One region of the Fictibacillus sp. KU28468 genome, then DNA from elsewhere that is predicted to be linked to it. Evidence: predicted binding sites of a transcription regulator. Region 1 holds the regulator's gene; each other region holds the start of a gene.

What was found. Region 1 encodes LexA, which represses DNA repair genes until DNA is damaged. Its sites were predicted from a motif close to CGAACATATGTTCG; they were not measured.
Region 2: a site for LexA is predicted at 1,499-1,512, ahead of OKX00_RS09985 (Y-family DNA polymerase). Genes of this name have one in related genera too.
Region 3: a site for LexA is predicted at 2,277-2,290, ahead of OKX00_RS02115 (YolD-like family protein). Genes of this name have one in related genera too.
Region 4: a site for LexA is predicted at 2,351-2,364, ahead of uvrB (excinuclease ABC subunit UvrB). Genes of this name have one in related genera too.

Annotation. Positions count from the first base shown of each region.
Region 1 is NZ_CP110666.1:2,434,394-2,439,340, reverse strand. Features, by position in the region: gene OKX00_RS12675 (assimilatory sulfite reductase (NADPH) flavoprotein subunit) at 1-549, shown strand, start outside; gene cysI (assimilatory sulfite reductase (NADPH) hemoprotein subunit) at 576-2,294, shown strand; gene lexA (transcriptional repressor LexA) at 2,360-2,980, opposite strand; gene OKX00_RS12660 (cell division suppressor protein YneA) at 3,136-3,414, shown strand; gene OKX00_RS12655 (YneB family resolvase-like protein) at 3,422-4,078, shown strand; gene OKX00_RS12650 (DUF896 domain-containing protein) at 4,123-4,362, shown strand; gene OKX00_RS12645 (iron-sulfur cluster biosynthesis family protein) at 4,469-4,753, shown strand; gene tkt (transketolase) at 4,934-4,947, shown strand, end outside.
Region 2 is NZ_CP110666.1:1,929,758-1,934,704, forward strand. Features, by position in the region: gene OKX00_RS09970 (glycosyltransferase) at 1-445, shown strand, start outside; gene OKX00_RS09975 (HAD-IIB family hydrolase) at 408-1,154, shown strand; gene OKX00_RS09980 (YqzH family protein) at 1,198-1,395, opposite strand; gene OKX00_RS09985 (Y-family DNA polymerase) at 1,574-2,833, shown strand; gene OKX00_RS09990 (YolD-like family protein) at 2,855-3,187, shown strand; gene OKX00_RS09995 (hypothetical protein) at 3,246-3,500, opposite strand; gene OKX00_RS10000 (HPr family phosphocarrier protein) at 3,528-3,773, opposite strand; gene OKX00_RS10005 (TVP38/TMEM64 family protein) at 3,923-4,573, shown strand; gene OKX00_RS10010 (HPr family phosphocarrier protein) at 4,627-4,911, opposite strand.
Region 3 is NZ_CP110666.1:411,185-416,131, forward strand. Features, by position in the region: gene OKX00_RS02095 (ABC transporter permease subunit) at 1-181, opposite strand, end outside; gene OKX00_RS02100 (hypothetical protein) at 240-668, opposite strand; gene OKX00_RS02105 (hypothetical protein) at 798-1,013, opposite strand; gene OKX00_RS02110 (LCP family glycopolymer transferase) at 1,102-2,043, opposite strand; gene OKX00_RS02115 (YolD-like family protein) at 2,314-2,649, shown strand; gene OKX00_RS02120 (S8 family serine peptidase) at 2,722-4,155, opposite strand; gene OKX00_RS02125 (cell wall hydrolase) at 4,342-4,947, opposite strand, start outside.
Region 4 is NZ_CP110666.1:939,201-944,147, forward strand. Features, by position in the region: gene OKX00_RS04625 (HAD-IA family hydrolase) at 1-376, shown strand, start outside; gene OKX00_RS04630 (hypothetical protein) at 397-534, opposite strand; gene OKX00_RS04635 (hypothetical protein) at 600-872, opposite strand; gene OKX00_RS04640 (DUF2198 family protein) at 1,127-1,357, shown strand; gene OKX00_RS04645 (sulfite exporter TauE/SafE family protein) at 1,369-2,241, opposite strand; gene uvrB (excinuclease ABC subunit UvrB) at 2,436-4,418, shown strand; gene uvrA (excinuclease ABC subunit UvrA) at 4,430-4,947, shown strand, end outside.

The DNA.
Region 1 (4,947 bases):
AGCGGCGTTTGTTCCATTTTATGTGCGGAAAGGCTGGAGCCAGGGCACACACTTCCGGTTTACATCCAGCACAATCAGAATTTTAAACTGCCAGCGAACGGAGAAACACCGATCATTATGGTAGGACCTGGAACAGGAGTAGCGCCATTCCGGGCGTTCATGCAAGAACGTGAGGAAACAGGTACAGAGGGGAAATCATGGATGTTCTTTGGAGATCAGCATTTTGTCAGTGATTTCCTATACCAGACAGAATGGCAAAAGTGGCTGGAGAATGGCGTTCTGACAAAAATGGATGTGGCGTTTTCCCGCGACACCGAGGAAAAAGTATATGTACAGCATCGTCTGCTTGAACACAGTAAAGAACTCTTCCATTGGTTAGAAGAAGGTGCTGTTTTATATATATGCGGCGATGAGAAAAACATGGCCCATGATGTTCATCAAACACTGATCGGAATCATTGAAAATGAAGGCAGCATGACCCATGAACAAGCGGAAGAGTATGTCGCCCGCATGCAGCAGGAAAAACGTTATCAGCGTGACGTGTATTGACCGGCAACAGAAAGGAGTTTAAAGAGATGTCAAACCCATTATTAAAAGCACCGGAAGGCAAACCGAGTGATGTGGAACGTATAAAAGAAGAGAGTAATTATTTACGGGGTACGCTGAAGGAAGTGATGCTTGACCGGATCAGTGCAGGTATCCCGGATGATGATAACCGCCTCATGAAGCATCATGGCAGCTATTTGCAGGACGACAGAGACCTTCGTACAGAGCGGCAGAAACAAAAGCTTGAACCAGCTTATCAGTTCATGCTCCGCGTAAGATTGCCAGGGGGAGTGGTGACGCCTTCTCAATGGCTGGTTTTGGATCAGCTGGGCAACCAGTATGGTAATGGAACATTAAAATTAACCACACGCCAGACGTTTCAAATGCACGGCATTTTAAAATGGAACATGAAAAATACCATTCAGGAGATCCATGCATCAATGCTCGATACGATTGCAGCTTGCGGTGACGTAAACCGTAATGTGATGTGCATCTCCAATCCCTATCAATCAGAAGTTCATTCTGATGTGTATGAATGGTCCAAAAAACTCAGTGACCATCTCTTGCCAAGAACAAGAGCGTACCACGAGGTTTGGCTGGATGAGGAAAAAGTAGCAGGCACTCCAGAAACAGAAGAAGTTGAACCGATGTACGGACCGCTTTACTTGCCGCGTAAATTTAAAATCGGCATTGCAGTTCCACCTTCCAATGACATTGATGTCTTTTCACAGGACCTCGGTTTAATCGCCGTAGTAGAAGATGGGAAGCTAATTGGATTTAATGTGTCCATTGGTGGAGGCATGGGAATGTCACATGGAGATAAAGCAACCTATCCGCAGCTGTCAAAAGTGATTGGTTTTTGCACACCCGACCAGATTCTTGAGGTGGCTGAAAAAGTCATTACCATTCAGAGAGATTATGGAAACCGTTCACAGCGTAAGAACGCCCGCTTTAAATATACAGTCGACCGGTTAGGTCTTCAAACCGTTAAAGAAGAGCTGGAAAACCGTTTAGGCTGGAGTCTGGATGAAGCGAAAGACTTTTCTTTTGAAGATAATGGAGACCGGTATGGCTGGGTACAGGGTGTGCAGGAGAATTGGCATTTTACTCTGTTTGTTGAAGGCGGCCGTATCACGGATTTTGAGAACTGCAAGCTGATGACCGGTTTAAGGGAAATCGCGAAGGTCCATAAAGGGGAATTCCGTTTGACCGCCAACCAGAACCTTATAATTGCCAATATTACGAGAGAGAAGAAACAAGAGATTACAGAGTTGTTGGAACAGTATGGAATGCTCGACAGCCAAAAAGTTTCTGCGATCCGGCGCAATTCCATGGCTTGTGTGGCCCTTCCTACTTGCGGTCTAGCCATGGCGGAGGCAGAACGCTATCTTCCGGTGCTAATGAACAAGATCGATAACATAGCTGAAGAAAACGGCTTGAGAAACGAAGAGATTACCGTTCGAATGACGGGTTGCCCCAATGGATGTGCCCGCCATGCGCTAGGTGAAATTGGGTTTATCGGTAAAGCGCCAGGAAAATATAACATGTATTTGGGTGCAGCGTTTGACGGCAGCCGATTGAGCAAAATGTATCGTGAAAACATAGGGGAGGAAGAGATTTTAAAAGAATTGAAGATGCTGTTCCCTAGATTTGCGAAAGAACGCGAAGAAGGCGAGCACTTTGGAGACTTTGTGATTCGTGCGGGCATTATAGAAGCAACGACGGACGGTACAAACTTTCATAATTAATATTATCCTTATAACTAAAACAGCGACCCAGCCTTGTGTGCGGGGTCGCTGTTTTTTGCTTTTTTTTATTGAAGTGTTCGATATACACCGATTACTTTACCAAGTATGGTCACATTTTGCAGCAAAATTGGAGATAAAGCGGCGTTTTCCGGCTGCAGGCGAATGTGGTCTTTTTCTTTAAAAAAGCGTTTTACAGTCGCTTCATTTTCTTCTGTCATGGCCACAATGATGTCACCGTTTTCAGCTGTTGGCTGCTGCTTGACGACCACGAGGTCCCTGTCGTAGATGCCAGCTTCTATCATACTGTCTCCTTCTACAGTTAACATAAAAACATTATCGTCTCCTACAACGTGTTCTGGCAATGAAAAATATTCATCAACGTTTTCGATAGCTGTAATCGGGGAACCCGCGGTAACTTTACCGATGATCGGTACATTAACTGATCGCGTTCTGTTTATGATCTGATCTGATTCGAGGCCGAGCACTTCAATGGCCCTGGGTTTGGTAGGATCACGCCTGATCAGCCCCTTTTTCTCAAGCCTGGATAAATGGCCGTGTACGGTTGAGCTTGAAGCCAGTCCAACTGCTTCACCGATTTCCCTGACTGAGGGTGGATAGCCTTTCGCGTTTACTTCTTCCTTAATAAAGTCCAGGATATCGATTTGTCTTCTGGATAATTTTGTCATGATTACACCTCATTCACTGAATACTCTTGAAAAAAGTATAGCATGCAGGAACAAGATATACAAACATAAGTTCGAAGAAAACCCTTGTAAAGAACAGGTGTTCCTATTATAATAAAAATTAATAAGAACACATATTCGCAAAGGGGAGATATACGATGAAGGGATTTTCACCGGTATTTATGCTATTATCTATTGTTGCAGCAGGTTTTATTATGTTCGCTTATCAGTCTCACGCAGAAGGATCCAGAGAATATATGGAGATTATCGTTAATAAAGGTGATTCACTTTGGGAGATCGCCGAAGAATATACGAAGGACAAAGGTTCAAATTGGGAATTTGTCAACTGGGTTGAAAAGAATAACGGAATACAGGCAGGAACCATTACCCCAGGACAGAAATTAACGATACCCATCAAGGCAGAAGAAGACAGGTGAGGCACAATTGAGATCGATCATTTATTGCAGAGTAAGCACCGAAAAGGAAGAGCAGACATCCTCTTTATCCCGGCAGGAAGATGAATTGAGACAGCTGGCATTCAGCCATGGGTTCGGCATTGTCTCTGTCATAAAAGATAGAGAAAGCGGATACAGCCTGGAACGGGATGGTTTGTTTGAGGTAATCGAGCGGGCCCAAAACGAAGAATTTGATGTTCTTCTTGTAACGGATGATACCCGCTTGGGCAGGGGGAACGCCAAGATCGTTCTTCTTCACGAACTTCAGAAGAGGAACATTAAAGTTTATACCTACAGCAGCCAAGGGGAATACCATCTTTCCGAAGCGGAGTCTATGGTGCTTGAAATCGTTGCCGTTGTAGAGGAATATCAGCGCAAGCTGCATAACTTAAAGATAAAAAGAGGAATGAGGAAGGCTGTTCAAAAAGGCTATAAACCACAAAAGAATTTAAAGAACATCCATCATGGAGGAAGAGACCGGAAGGTACTTCCGGTTGATGAAATCATACGGCTTAGAGGAATGGATCTTACGTTTGCAGAAATTGCCGTTACGCTAAGGGGTTTTGGATATGAAGCATCAAAAGCGACAGTTCACCGCAGGTATAAGGAGTATTTAGAAGGTGCTCCGACTGGAAACTCTACTTAATATTCGTTACGATAGGGATATCGAAGAAAAAGGAGAGGTGTTCCATGCTTACACCAGATAAACTGGAACGGATAAATTTTCTTGCCAAAAAATCTAAACAAGAAGGTTTGTCAACAGAAGAAGCCAAAGAACAAAAGCAATTAAGGGAAGAGTATCTGAAAAACGTCAGAACTTCTTTTCAAAATAGATTGCATTCATTGAAGATCATTGACCCGGAAGGCAATGATGTAACACCGGATAAGCTAAAAGAAAGTAAAAAAAGCCAGAACAATATGAAGCATTAAGTAAAAAGGCCTGATTTCAGTACAAAGAAATCAGGCTATTTTGTTGTTGCAAAATTCAGAATTTCGTATATACTGTTATATAACAACTGTGAAAGGGGAGAACACCTTGGCCTTTTCAATAACGGATTCTGTGGTCAGACTGTATAGTGAAATCGATCTTAATGAAGGTGAGGCACTCCGGTTATATGCGCGATATGCAGGCAGTGCAAGCAACGGCGGATACTCATTAGGCGTCATCCCAGCTCAGCCGGCAGACGGTGATGATATTCAGGAAATAAGCGGATTGAAATTTTGTATTAAACCGGATGACCGCTGGCTCGTAGATGATATGAAACTGGACTATGATGAAGGGGAAGATATCTTTTATTGTGAGTTCCCTGCGTTAAACTAAATAAAGGAACCTGTATTATAACAAAAAGTTATAAAGTTATAATGCAGGTTTTTTTATTTGTATCAAAGAAAGATTTTATGGGACACTATTGGTGGGCATTGTGCTTGTATAAAATGTCCAATATGTTTATGATGGTATCGAGAAATCTTTTACATATGTAGATGAAGGGATGATTAAATAATGTCTACTGCTTC
Region 2 (4,947 bases), 500 kb from region 1:
TCAGGAAAAACAGCGTTCTTGGGTGAAAGGAATTGAGCGTTATGTTCAGTTTGTAGGGCCGAAAAGCCAGGAGGAGCTGGCGGAATACTTTAACGCTGCCAACGTTGCTGTCGTGCCTTCCTATTATGAATCGTTCGGAATGGTGGCTGCAGAGGCACAGGCATGCGGATGTCCAGTGATTGCCTCACGTGTCGGCGGGCTTCAAAATGTGGTCGTTGAAGGAGAAACAGGGCTGCTCGTCAACCCAAAAGACGCTCAGGACCTGGCGCTCACCCTGGAAATTATTTTAAACAATGACATCATTGCGCAAAGGCTCGGCAAACAGGCATCCTCTCTTGCAGAACGCGATTACCGCTGGCCGAATGTGGCAGCGAGGGTAGAGCAGGTGTACGAGGAGGTTCTGTCAGGTGAAACGAGAAAACGTTACACATCTTTTAGCTACTGATCTAGACGGAACCTTAGTGGGAGAGAAGGAACTGACTTCTTTGCTGTTTGATTATTATAAAGAACGTCCCTACAATGTGCAGCTCGTTTATGTTACAGGAAGACACTATGCTTCTACTATGGAGCTGATCAAAGAGGAAGAGCTTCCGATGCCTTCCATCCTCATTTCGGATGTTGGTACGGAAATGTATGACTTGAATGATCCAGAGCTTCATGAGCGCTGGAAAAAAACATTGGAAGAAAAGTGGAATCCCGCTGATATTTCTCGCATCGTTCAATCCTGCAGCGGATTAACGCCTCAATCGATTCCATCCGTGCATCGGCTTTCCTATTTTGCAGAAAGCGATGAGGCGGTTGAGGAAGTGAAACAAAAGCTGAGCGGCAGTTCGGTGCCGCACAAGCTGATTTTCAGTTCCGGAAGAGATGTAGACATTCTTCCGCCAAATGCAGGGAAGGGAGAGGCGCTATCCTTTCTGCTTCGGGAAAAAGGCTGGGAGAAAGCAAATGTATTAGTTGCCGGCGATTCCGGCAATGACCGTGATATGATTACACTTGGATATCCGGCTGTCGTTGTCGGAAACTGCCAAAAGGAATTAAAACAGCTGCCAGACCACCCTATGATTTTCCGTGCGCAAAAGCATTGTGCAGGCGGAATTCATGAAGCGTGGGAGCATTTCTTTGAAAAAACTCCAGTTAAAAATAGCATATAAAGCAAGCAAACCCCTTATAAGCCCTCGCTTATCGGGGGTTTGCTTATTCTTTTGTAATAAAGCTGTATACGACATCTTGAACCGTCAAATAAGGATCTTCTGCCTCTTCGGTTTGAAGTTCTTTTTTTATTCGTTCCTGCAGGAGAGCATAATCCTTTTCAGTATAAGGGATGGCCTCTTTCTCGTAAAAATAATCCAGCAAAGCCTTTTCCAGCCATTTGCGCAGCAGCTGATTTTCCATTCTGCACTTCCTTTCATTTCCCAACAATGTAGCCTTACGAATGCCTGCCGGTCAATGGATTTTTTAAGCCGGAAAGCCCCCTGAAAAAATTTCCATTGAGAAGAGAACATATATTCGGTTAAGATGGGTATACATAATAAATGAGAACTAATGTTTGCTTTTAGAGGGGTGAAGGAAGTTGATCGATTATTCTATGATTCAAAATCGTTCAATTATGTGCATGGACATGAAAAGTTTTTATGCCAGCTGTGCGGCTGTGCGCTTAGGGCTGGACCCGCTGACCTGTTACCTTGCTGTAGTAGGGAATACAGAGAGGCAGGGAAGTGTGGTCCTGGCTGCTTCTCCTTGTCTGAAAAGAGATTTTGGAATAAGAACCGGAAGCCGGCTGTTTGAGATTCCGAAAGACAGCCGTATTCACATCGTGGATGCCCAAATGGCTTTTTTTCTACAGCGTTCCATGGAGATTACGCGCCTGCTCAATCGGTTTGTTCCAAAAGAGGCCCTTCATACTTACAGTGTGGATGAAAGTTTTATTCAGGCAGACGGGACAGAACGCCTGTGGGGAGGGCCGGTGCAGCTGGCCCAGGCCATCCGGATTGCCATAAAAGAAGAGTTCGGTCTGCCTTGCGCCATCGGAATCGGGCCGAACATGCTGATGTCTAAGCTCTGTCTGGATTTGGATGCGAAGAAGAAAGGCGTGGAAGAATGGACGTATGAGGACATTCCGGAGAAGCTATGGAAACTTTCTCCCTTGAGCAAGATGTGGGGCATCGGTTCCCGTGTGGAACGGACGCTTAATCTGATGGGCATTACAACCGTAGGCGATCTTGCCCATTATCCGCTGGAGCTCTTGGAAAAAAAATTCGGTGTGATGGGAAATCAGCTTTATTATCATGCGTGGGGAGTGGATCTCTCGGAGGTGGGGGCTCCCATCATGCAAGGCCAGATCAGCTATGGAAAAAGCCAGATCCTCCTTCGTGATTATACCGATCCGAAAGAGGTTCAGCATGTTATTTTAGAAATGTGCGAAGAAGTGGCAAGGCGGGCCAGAACAGCGAAAAAAGCAGGAAGAACGGTCAGTCTGGGAATCGGCTACAGCAAAGAAGAATGGGGCGGGGGTTTTTACCGTTCAAAGACCGTAGCTGAACCGACTAACATTACAATGGAGATCTACCAGGTGTGCCTGGAACTCTTTCATACCTTTTATGAAGGAAAGACGGTCCGTAAAATCACCATTGCTCTATCCAATGTATGTGAAGATAACGAAACGCAGCTCAGCATCTTTACACTTGAGCATCCTAAAAAGCGAAAGCTTGGATACGTGATGGACGATATCCGCAGGAAATACGGCTCCAATGCTCTTCTCCGGGCCGTTTCCTATACGAGCGGAGGAACGGCTCTGCACCGCAGCACCCTTTTAGGCGGGCATAAAGCGTAAAACCAGAATGGAGGGTCTCTAATGATCAAAGACCGCGGAAGCATCAAATGGACGGCAATGATGCTGCCTGAGCACGTAAAGCAGTTAAGGGACTGGGAGCGGGAAGAGGCGTGGCTTGAGAACACTGAGCTTGATGAACAGCAGTTGGAGGAAATGAACCAGCAGATCTTTTTTGCGATGGAAGAGGCAAGGAAAGTAGCCGTCCTTTGCCGTAAACCCCTTGGTGAAAAAGCAATACTGGGCCTCATCCATTACTATGACCCTCATCGCCGTCTGCTCAGAATAATGAATGATGAAGGAAAGAAACAGGATGTTTCTCTCGATGCCATCATAGGGATAGAGATGGATGTTTAAAGACAAATAAAAAAAGGGGCTGTCCTGAAAGTCGAAAATTGACCTTCAGGCAGCTCCTTTAACGTGAAAAATCTTCAATGAAAAGTTGATTGGAGTGCAAGGTGCGAGACTCCTCGAAAATGAACTTCACATTTTCTTCGTGCGATAAAAAGCTGCCGGAGTCTTCCTTGTCCTGCGGGACGAGCGTGACAGGTGAGATTCCCGCAGGCGCTAGCGCCAAAAAGTAGGCGTTCACGCCGGTAAGGCTCACCGCACGCCCCGCGAAAGTAGGAGCACGCGCCGGTAAAAGCGAGCAGCCTGGAGCGGAGATCAATAGCTACCAGACTTCTTGGAAAGCCCCTTATTCGGCCTCAGCAAACAGATCAGAGGCCAATAATTTTCTCTGCAGGGAGTCAAGATTCGCTTCGCTTGAAATTTCGATTTCTTGCCCTGGCTGTATGGATAATGCGATAAGGCCGAGCAGGCTTTTTCCGTCGGCTGTCTTATCTCCTTTTTTAACATACACGGCTTCTTCATAACTTCCAGTGAACTGGACGAATTGGCTTGCGTTTCCGGCATAGATGGGTTTTTTCGCAATAATTCTCAAGTTAATCTCTCTCCCTGCATATCCTTTTTATACAGCTTATGAAGGGTGAATTGAGAAATGTCATAAAATTTATTTTAAATTAAAGTGACTTCTATCGGAAAATAAAGGAAAATATAGAAAGTAAGATGTGTGGAGAGGAGCAGTAAAGAGTGATTCGCAATAAAAAAAGAATAATGAACTATTTAATTATATTAAGTTTGGCAGGCTGCCTTTTATATATCAACCATCGGTATTTAAATTTAACGCCGGAGCGGTTTAGAGGCTGGATTCTGTCGTGGGGAGTTTGGGCTCCAATCGTTTATATCGCTTTATATGCCTTCCGGCCGTTTGTGCTGTTTCCGTCATCCGTGTTTGCAGTGACAAGCGGCTTGGCCTTCGGGTTATATTGGGGGTGTCTGTATACATACCTGGGATCCTTGTCAGGCGGACTCATGACGTTTTTAGCAGTGAAATGGATCGGCAAAAAAAGCGTAAAAAAGGAATGGAAGGGAAATTATCAGAAGATCCAGGAGGGCATCAAGCAGCGTGGATTTATTTATGTACTGATCCTCCGCCTCCTGCCGATATTGAATTATGATCTTGTGAGCTACTTGACGGCCGCGGCAAACGTCAAGTTTAAAGATTACGCGGCAGCCACGGCCATCGGAATCATACCGGGCACATTGGCATACACGTACATAGGAGCTTCAGTGGCGAATACAGGAATGAAGGAAATTTTAATTTCATCCATCATCATCATTACTTTGATTATTCTTCCGGTTGTAACAAGGAAGAGATGGCAAAAAAAACTGGGCCTCTAGCCTCTCTCATGGAAAAAGAAGCGCTGAATGGCATTAGCGCTTCTTTTTTATGCTTATGTAGTCGCTTTGGAAGGGAGAAGCTGCTGAAGAAGCTGCTGGATGGCCGAATCAGCATCGGCCCCCTCGGTGATCAGCAGAAAAGATTCACCTTTTCGGAGCATCATGAAAAACGTAACAAGGCATGTTAGTTTTTTCGCGTGCAGGGTGACTCCGTTTTTACATAAAAAGACGTTGGACTGAAACGATCTGGATATTTTTACGAAATCCGTAACCTTTTGAATGGTGAATTTAGAAGCGTCACTGGTAATGGAGATGGTTTTTGAACAAATCTTTTTCATATATAGGATCCTCCTGAAATGGATTGTAATAGTTAT
Region 3 (4,947 bases), 2.0 Mb from region 1:
GCATAAACCAAAGAATCATCCTGGACTGATGAAAAAAGTGAATCCATGTGTTCGGAAGGACGTGATGCAGCAGTATGTATAGCCTTGTCAGACCTTTTGACTTTGCGTTTTCAATATAAGGCTCCTCCCATTCCTCCTCCATATGAAACAGCAAGATCCGCAAAGAGAGGATGACCGGCAATACGCTCAGACAGAGAATAGGCAGGGCATAAGGCTGTTCATTGCCCCAGGAAGCAATATTAAACAGCAGGATATTCGTTTTTTTTGTAAAACCAGATGATCAAGAACTGTACAAGGACTGCAATCAGAACATCGGGCAAAGATTCAAAGACAAACAAAACAGCTTTAGATGCTTTATACAGTGGCTTTGGAAGCAGTGAGATCAGGATGCTGAGGGCGAGCGCCACAATAATGGCGAGAAAAAGCGCTGAAAAAAGGACAATCATCGAGTAAATGTAGGGTTCTAAAATATCTGGGAAGAGGGCTCGTGATGTGGCTTCGGCTGTATACATGATATTAAAGGGATGGGTCAGGCTGCTGAGCAGCATCTTCAACCCCTCGCTGTATGACGAGATCTTAAACGATGTCCCGTTAAAAGCAAACGGGATGGCGCCCATCAGCAAAATGCCGAGAAGGGACGTGAATAAAGTTATGAAAATACGTTTCATCCGTTTTCAATGGCCTCCGATCAAAAGAAGAATAAATAAGGAGGCACATCTGGTACCTCATTACTACAATTTATACCATAAATTTACATGTAAATCCTTCTTTTGACAGGAAGTTTTTTAGGGAAAGACCTATCCCGAAATACCTAGATCACGATACAGTTTCTCAAACAGCTCAACAGGCATGGAAAAGCGAGTCGTTTTTTCATTTCGCCAGTACGTCGTCAAAACCACTTGATTGCCTTTGCGTTCAGCTTCAAATAAGGCATTTTCTCCTTTATCCCGGACTTCAATGTAGCTGGTTCCGTTACGTTTTTCTTTTTGTTTGTAGTCATAGTTTAAATGCATGAGAGACACCCCTTTTGTAAAATATTTCTATATAAATGGTTTAGCATAAAAAAGCAGCGACCCTCGTGCAAGGATCACTGCTGTCATCTTAAAGTTCAAGCTGTTCTTTTAACGTGGTTTGAATCTTGGTTTTTTCGTCTTCCGGCACGATGAGGTAGTAAATGCCGCCGATTCGCTGGCCTTGGCCTTTAATCTCGATGTTTTCTACATTTTTGCGAGCGCCTTTATACTTCGATTGAATGTCTTTCATTTCGTCAAACGTCATGTTTGTTTTTACGTTAGTGCCGACTACGTCCAGAATGTCGCCCATTTTTGTAACCGAAGAAATTTGAGCTCCTTCGTTGATGATTGCGCTGATCACCTGGCGCTGGCGTTCGTTACGGCCGAAGTCACCCTGTGGATCCTGTTTTCTCATACGGGTGTAAGCAAGCGCTTCTTTTCCGGACAGCTTCAGCTCGCCTTTAGGGAACGAGTAGCCATCGTAATTAAACGCCAGACGTTCGTTATCCACAGTGACGCCTCCAAGGGCATCCACGATTCCTTTGAAGCTTTCCATGTTTACTTTCAAGAAGTAATCGACTGGTACGTCGAGGAAGTTTTCTACCGTTTTGATCGCCATTTTCGTACCACCGAATGCGTACGCATGGTTAATTTTATCTTCCTTGCCTTTACCAACGATTTCTGTGCGCGTATCACGCGGGATGCTGGTCATTACCATTTTGTTTGTATTCGGGTTAACGGTGACAAGAATTAGCGTATCGGATCGGCCGCGGTCACCTTGCCGCTCATCAACACCCAAAATCAAGATAGAAAGCGGGTCGCCTTTAGAGGGAGTAGGCTCTTTCTTTCGTTTAGAGGAACCGTCCCATGCAGAACTATCATGCATTTTGTTGGCCGTATTTTTCACCGAGCCATAAACATAATAGAAACCGCCTGCTCCAATGAGCAATAACACGCCTAGAATAATGAGGGTAATCTTTAGTCCACTGCGTTTCTTCCTGCGCTGCTTTTTAGCTGAACGTCTGTCCATTTCATCAACCTCTTCTTTATAATAAAAAGCCATTAATGATCGTATTTTATCCAATTTCAATATCTTTTTTAATATAACAGAAAATGACAGGTTTGTTTAAAAATATTTTAAAATTTATATATTCCTCATGATTGGCTGGAGCCCAATGTTGGGCACTCATTAGACTGGTTGCCTTCAATTTACACGTTTCCGCAAATGACATGCATTATTTGTCATTTATTTTCAGTGTAAACCGAACATATATTCGCATATAATAGGGTGAGGAAGGTGATGAATATGCTTCGTGACCGCGGAAAGATGAAATGGCAAGGGATGTTTATGCCTGAGCATGTGAAGGGTTTAAGGGAGTTTGACTGGGATCATAAAAAGAAGACAAAACCGGAACTGGATGAACAGCAATACGAGCTGATGGAAGAGACGATCTGTGAAGCGATGGCTGAGGATTTGGATCTGTGTATGACCGTTTTTGAAAAAGGGGACTTTCATTTACTGATCGGGAGGGTCCATTATGTAGATTCCTATAAAAAAGAGCTGCGCGTCGTAGATTTCCACCATGAGATCCATCGAGTGAAGATGTCTGATCTGGTGGATGTGAAAATAAAATAAGGAGGAGAGTAAAATTGGTGCCAGGCACCGCTCTTTGACATATGTCAAAAGCGGGTGCCTGGCACCAATTTTTTATTTCGTTAATGCATTATAGATGTTGGCTTCCCCAGACCCGAATAGTGGATCTTGTCCCACTTTTCCGAGATCGACAGCTGTCTGGCGCAGCTTGGCCTGAACTTGTGCTGGCGAATATTCAGGATGCTGTGATTTGATGACCGCTGCGATACCGGCTACTTTCGGTGCAGCCATGGACGTACCGTGTAGAAGGGCATAGCCTCTTAGGTTGCCAGTCACATATGGTGCAAGATAGGTTGGCCAGGTTGATAACGCGCGGTACATAAAGTCTCGCTTATCAAGATAGTTTCCTTTTGGATCCTGGCGGTATAGGGCATCGTATGTCGGGCCGTTGTCGCCGCCAGGAGCAGCTACATCAATCACGCTTCCGTAGTTGGAATAGAACGCAATTTTATCCTTGGACCACTTATTGGAAGAGGATACCGTAACGACTCCAGGAACCTGTGCAGGTGCTACACGGGAAGGTCCTTTAATATCCAATCCGTACGTTTCCTTCCAGTAAGCTTGCATGTCATGGATGTCGTTCAAGTTGCGGGAGTCATTGCCGGCAGAAACGACTACCGTCACACCTTTTTGCGTAGCGTATTGCATGGCACGGTGATAAGCCACCATGGAAGCGGAATCGCCTTTGTCGCCAAGATTGTTTGCCATCCAGCGCCATCCGCCAAGGCTCATGTTGATGACCTCAACTCCATCGTTCGCTGCAGACACGATCGCATCGGTAATCCATGATTGCTGTGCACCGCCTGTAGCACCGAAAACCCGGTACGAGCGTACGGTTAAGTTCGGGCCGACGCCGTATACCTTACCGTTACCAGCAATGGAACCGGCTACATGTGTTCCATGGCCGTTTTGGTCCCAAGCATCTTTTGTGCCAGGAACGAAGGTCTTACTGCCGGCAAGATCGGCATTTGCTTTTAAATCAGGGTGATTAAAGTCCATACCAGTGTCAATGATCCCTACGACGGTATTATGGTTTCCTTTGTTGATGTTATAGGATTTAAAATTGTTCGTGATCTTCTTTATATCCCACTGGAGTTCATGGTAGTTTTGGTTCGGATCGTTCCAGTCGGGCTGCGGAATGGATATAATGGGTTGTCCGTCAGCTGGATTTGGATCGTCTTCCAAATAAACTTCCAATTCTTTGTCCGCTGCTTGTACATTTGAATCTGCCTTCACTTTGGCAAGAAAATCAGGGGCGGATGATTTGGCTTCTACAACACCAATTTCCTCAACGACACGTTCCACAGAACCGCCGGCTTGTTCAATTTTTGCAGAAAGGTTGGAAGGGACGTTGTTGCCTTTATACGTTAAAAGATAATGCACTTGTGAGGCTGATTCCTCAGCGCTGGCAGGCTGGGAAACAAGTCCCGAAAACAGTGAGAATGACAGGGCTGAGCACATTGAAAGTACAGCAAGCTTTTTCTTCAAATTTCTATCCCCTTTTCATCAATATTAGACTGCAGTTAATAATTTATCAAAAAATATCAGAAAATTATGTCGAAATACTTTGTAATAAAAAATTTTATTTCGACAATACGAAAAGTGGAGTTACAAATTTGGTGCCAGGCACCGCTCTTTGACATATGTCAAAAGCGGGTGCCTGGCACCAAAATATTATTTAGCAAATATATGATTGCCGATTCGGGTAACGCTTGGGCGTGAAAAGATCCAGTTGTTCGATGCAAGGTGAGGATTGTAATAGAAAATAGAACCGTGTGTAGGGTCCCAGCCTTTCATGGCATCAATGGCAGCACGATAGGCGGAAGAGTTAGGAGAGATATTATACTGTCCATCATGGACGGCAGTGAAAGCGTTGGTCTGGTAGACGACATTAAACGTATCTTTTGGAAAACGTGAATCTTCAAGGCGGTTTAGGATGACCGCAGCTACGGCGACTTTCCCGAGGTAGGATTCCCCGCGCGCTTCTCCGTTGACTACCCTTGCCATAATTTCGACATCGTTTAACTTAACGAATGTACGCGGGCCGGCAACTCCGTCAGGAACAATGCCAGTGGCCAGCTGAAAATTAGCAACAGCATACTTTGTGAGAGGTCCATAATAGCCGGTAACAGGACCATGAAAGTAGCCTGCATTCTTCATGCGGCTCTGCAGAGTCTTAACCTCATTGCCTGTACTTCCCTTACCCAGCGTTTGTGCGTACGATAAACTTGGTGTTGCGGCTAGCGTGAATACCATAACAATCAGAATCAGCATTTTTTT
Region 4 (4,947 bases), 1.5 Mb from region 1:
GGTACCTGGCATGGCTGAACTTTTATCAGAAGTAAACAGCAGGGGATACAGGTCGGCCATAATATCTTCCAATTCGAAAAAGAATGTTGAAGCTTTTCTATCCCGAAACCGCCTCCATCATATGGAAGAAATCATTTGCTCCAACCGGCTTTTTGGTAAGGATCGCCATATTAAAAGCTATCTTAAAAAGAACGGAATGGCCAAGGAAGAAGTGATCTATGTCGGTGATGAAGCCAGAGATATTGCCGCCTGCAGAAAATGCGGCATTAAAATCATCTGGGTAGGCTGGGGCTATGACGCAAGGGAAGCTGCAGAAAAGGAAAAACCGGATTTTATGGTTTTCCATCCCAAGGATATTTTAACGGTATTGAACTGATCACATGATAAAACCCTGCGTCAAGGATGCAGGGTTTTGTATGGCAGTTTCCGCTTCTTTTGCTGCATAAGCAAAAACGGCAGCCTTCTCTTATTGCCTTTATAATGGATGATTTCAAGCAGTTGGTTCAGTGCTTTAGCCTGATCGGATTCATTCATTTCTTATGTGCCCCCTCTTCATATTAATCTATGAAGGAGTTGAGGCATTATGCTTTTTTTATTTTCTAGGCCAGATATTCCTGCTGGATCACAGTGTTCAGTAAAATGTACTGTCCTTGATCGAGGACAGCCGAGTATAACTTGGCCTCGCTTTCAGATACACCAATCTTGATCAGTTTTTGGTGGATGTTTTTTTCAGAGGGCGGGAGCTTGCATGTTTCGTAAGGTCCTACAATCATCATATGCTTCGTGTCCATTCCGTCTTTTTTTAATAGTTTCAGCTTGTTTAATACTTTTTTCTCTGATGGGTAAATGCCAATAACTCTGCGAGTATTCATAGGCAAACCTCCTCAATTTTAAAGCGGGAATTTAAGGGGATATTCTGTAAATTCCCGCAATGGTTATACTTTAAAACCTATTTCAAAAAATTATAAAGGGTTTAGGTTTGATTTTGTTCTGTGAAGGGTAAAAGCATTTTGAAGCAACCCCCCCCTTTTTTAAGCCAGAGCCATAACGGTTTTGGTTTTTTTATGCTTTAAATGATGTGGTATAGTGAATGAGGAAGTATTTGAACAGATAGGGGTATGCACGTATGGTTGAGGTGTTACTGGCAGCGCTTTTGCCGATTGTTTTACAGCTTCTTTTTAACCGGGTGCTCTTTTCAAAGTATCTGCCTGTCATGATTACATTGCTAATTTTGCTGTTTGCGTTCGATGGCCTGAATCAGCCGCTGTATCTTCAGGCAACAGCACTATGTTCTGTATTGGCCGGATATTGGCTCGGTTTAAACATCCATAAAAAACAAGCGCGTAAAATGAAATAAAAGCGTTCGCCTCAAGAAGGGGCGGACGCTTTTTTTCGAGAGTAGCGAGCTGAATCCTTTAAAAAAACAAGGAGCAGTATGATAATATAGACCGAAACAACGCCGAGGCCGATATGGCCGAAGTGTAAAAGCTGCAGAAAGACGGATACGATTGTTGCGGCATAGATTCCGCCGAGATACGTTTCCATTTGATGATTTTGATAGAGCGAGGTTAGTCTGGCCCCCAGCTGAGCGCCGATCAATGCGCCGATGATTAAAAAGATGCCGATGTGATAGTTCAGTGTGATCGATTGTGCATAGGTCAGGAACCCTGCTGAAACAATGGCAAAAACACTGACAAGGCTTGTCCCAACTGCTTTTCTTGGTTCAAGTTTTAATACGGAAATCATCAGTGGAACCATGACAAAGCCGCCGCCGACTCCAAGGGTAGTCGAAAGAAATCCGCCAGTAAACCCAATCATCAGCGCTTTCGTCATTGAAAAGTCATTTTCCGCAGGCATCTCAGCAGTAATTGTATTTTTCTTTTTCCTGAGCAGCTGAACAGCAAAGTATCCCATCAGTATGATGTATAAGGCCGGTATTACAATTTTATCCCAATGCTTTTCGCTAAGCCACATGACAGCAGGGTGTGCAGCCTGTGTGGCAAGTACTCCTGACAAGCCAAGGGTGATGGCTGTTTTCCAATAGATATTCTTCATGCGAAGATGAGCAAATACCCCTGAAACACTCGTCCCGATCGAATACATGAGACTGGTCGCGATCGCGGTAACCGGCTCATAGCCAAACAATATTAAAACAGGGGTTAAAATAAAGCCTCCCCCAAGTCCGAAAAACCCAGAAATAATCCCAACAGCAAGACCCAGGAAAATATAGAGCAAATCCATGATGCATTCTCCTTTTGACGTTCTGTGCAACATTCAAAGTGTACACCAAAAGAAGAAGTAAAGAAAAGACATTTTACAGACTTAAATGTTTTTTCCAGCATTTAACGCACGAATATTTGTTCGCAAAAATTAGAGTTTCACAGGTCAGCTGTGTTATAATCTTATTAGCAAAATTTAGGAACGGAGGTTGTGAAATGAGTGAGTCTTTTCAGCTCGTTTCTTCTTACGAACCGCAGGGAGACCAGCCTAAAGCGATCCGCAAGCTGGTTCAGGGAATCAAAGAGAAGAAGCAAAAAATGACACTGCTTGGCGCCACAGGTACAGGTAAGACATTTACGGTTTCAAATGTCATAAAAGAGGTGAATAAACCAACGCTGGTTATCGCCCATAACAAAACATTGGCTGGACAGCTGTACAGTGAGTTCAAAGAATTCTTTCCGAATAACGCGGTTGAATACTTTGTGAGCTACTACGATTACTATCAGCCGGAAGCATATATCCCGCAGTCCGATACGTTCATTGAAAAAGATGCGAGCATCAACGACGAAATTGATAAACTCAGACACAGTGCCACCTCTTCGTTATTTGAACGGAAGGACGTTATCATCGTTTCCAGTGTTTCCTGCATCTATGGGCTTGGTTCACCGGAAGAGTACAAAAGCCTGGTTATTTCCTTGCGTACAGGCATGGAAAGAGACAGGGATCAGCTTCTGCGTGATTTGGTAGATATCCAGTACAACCGAAATGATATCAATTTCACACGCGGTACTTTCCGCGTGCGTGGAGATGTTGTGGAGATCTTCCCGGCTTCACGTGATGAACGCTGTCTCAGAGTAGAGTTCTTTGGTGATGAGATTGACCGGATTACCGAGGTGGACGCCCTTACTGGAGAAATTGTCGGCGAACGGAACCATGTTGCCATTTTCCCGGCATCCCACTTCGTAACACGTGAAGAAAAAATGAAACTGGCCATTCAGCGGATCGAAGCCGAGCTGGAAGAGAGGCTGAAGGAGCTGAATGATGCAGGGAAGCTGCTTGAAGCCCAGCGCCTTGAACAGCGTACGCGCTATGATATTGAAATGATGAGCGAGATGGGCTTCTGCTCAGGAATTGAAAACTATTCCCTGCACCTTACGCTTCGCCCGATTGGGTCTACACCGTATACTCTCCTTGATTATTTTCCTGATGATTCAATGATCGTCATTGATGAGTCCCATGTTACATTGCCGCAGATTCGTGGAATGTATAACGGAGACCAGGCAAGAAAGAATGTACTGGTGGAGCACGGCTTCCGTCTGCCGTCAGCCAAGGACAACCGTCCGCTCACGTTTGATGAATTTGAAGGAAAAGATAAGTTTCAGCATATATACGTTTCCGCGACCCCAGGACCTTATGAAGCGGAGCATGCCCCTGAACCGATCCAGCAGATCATCCGCCCGACAGGATTGCTTGATCCGACCATCGAAGTGAGGAAAAGCAAAGGGCAGATTGATGACCTTCTCGGGGAAATCAATGATCGTGTGGCGAAGAAAGAACGGGTGCTCGTAACAACGCTCACGAAAAAAATGTCCGAGGATCTGACAGATTATCTGCAGGAAATGGGTATAAAGGTAAGATACCTCCATTCCGAGATCAAAACGCTGGAGCGGATTCAGATCATCAGAGATCTCAGGCTCGGTGTGTTTGACGTGCTGGTTGGGATCAATCTCCTGCGGGAAGGCTTGGACATTCCTGAGGTATCTTTGGTTACGATCCTGGATGCCGATAAGGAAGGGTTCCTTCGTTCAGAAAGGTCTCTCATCCAGACGATGGGCCGTGCAGCGCGTAACAGCAATGGCCACGTCATCATGTATGCCGACCGTATTACGAAATCCATGGAGATTGCCATCGGAGAAACACAGAGGCGCCGGAATGTTCAGATGCAGTATAACGAGGAGCACGGGATCACGCCGCAAACGATTAAAAAAGCAGTGCACGATGTCATAAGTGCCACTCAAGCCGCTGAAGAAGCCGAGGAGTATACATCTAAAGCACCAAAACAAAAAATGAGCAAGAAAGACCGCGAAGCATTTGTTGAACGCCTCGAAGTTGAAATGAAAGATGCAGCAAGAAATCTGCAGTTTGAGCGCGCCGCAGAGCTTCGTGATATGATTCTTGAGCTTAAGGCTGAAGGGTAAGGTGATTGTAGTTGTCTACAAACCAAAACATTATTGTAAAGGGTGCACGCGCCCATAATTTAAAGAATATAGATATTACGATTCCAAGGGATAAACTGGTCGTATTGACCGGTCTATCAGGATCAGGCAAGTCCTCACTTGCTTTTGATACCATTTATGCAGAAGGGCAAAGGCGCTATGTTGAATCTTTGTCTGCTTATGCGCGCCAATTTCTTGGCCAAATGGATAAGCCGGATGTCGACTCGATTGAAGGCCTTTCTCCTGCGATCTCGATCGACCAGAAAACGACGAGCCGCAACCCGCGTTCGACTGTAGGGACCGTTACAGAGATTTATGACTACCTTCGGCTTCTCTTTGCCCGAATCGGTCGTCCGGTCTGCCCAAATCACGGAATAGAGATTACATCCCAGACGATCGAGCAGATGGTCGACCGCATACTCGAGTATCCGGAACGTACCAAGCTGCAGATTCTTGCACCTGTGGTTTCCGGACGCAAAGGTGAACACGTTAAAGTGCTTGAAGACATTAA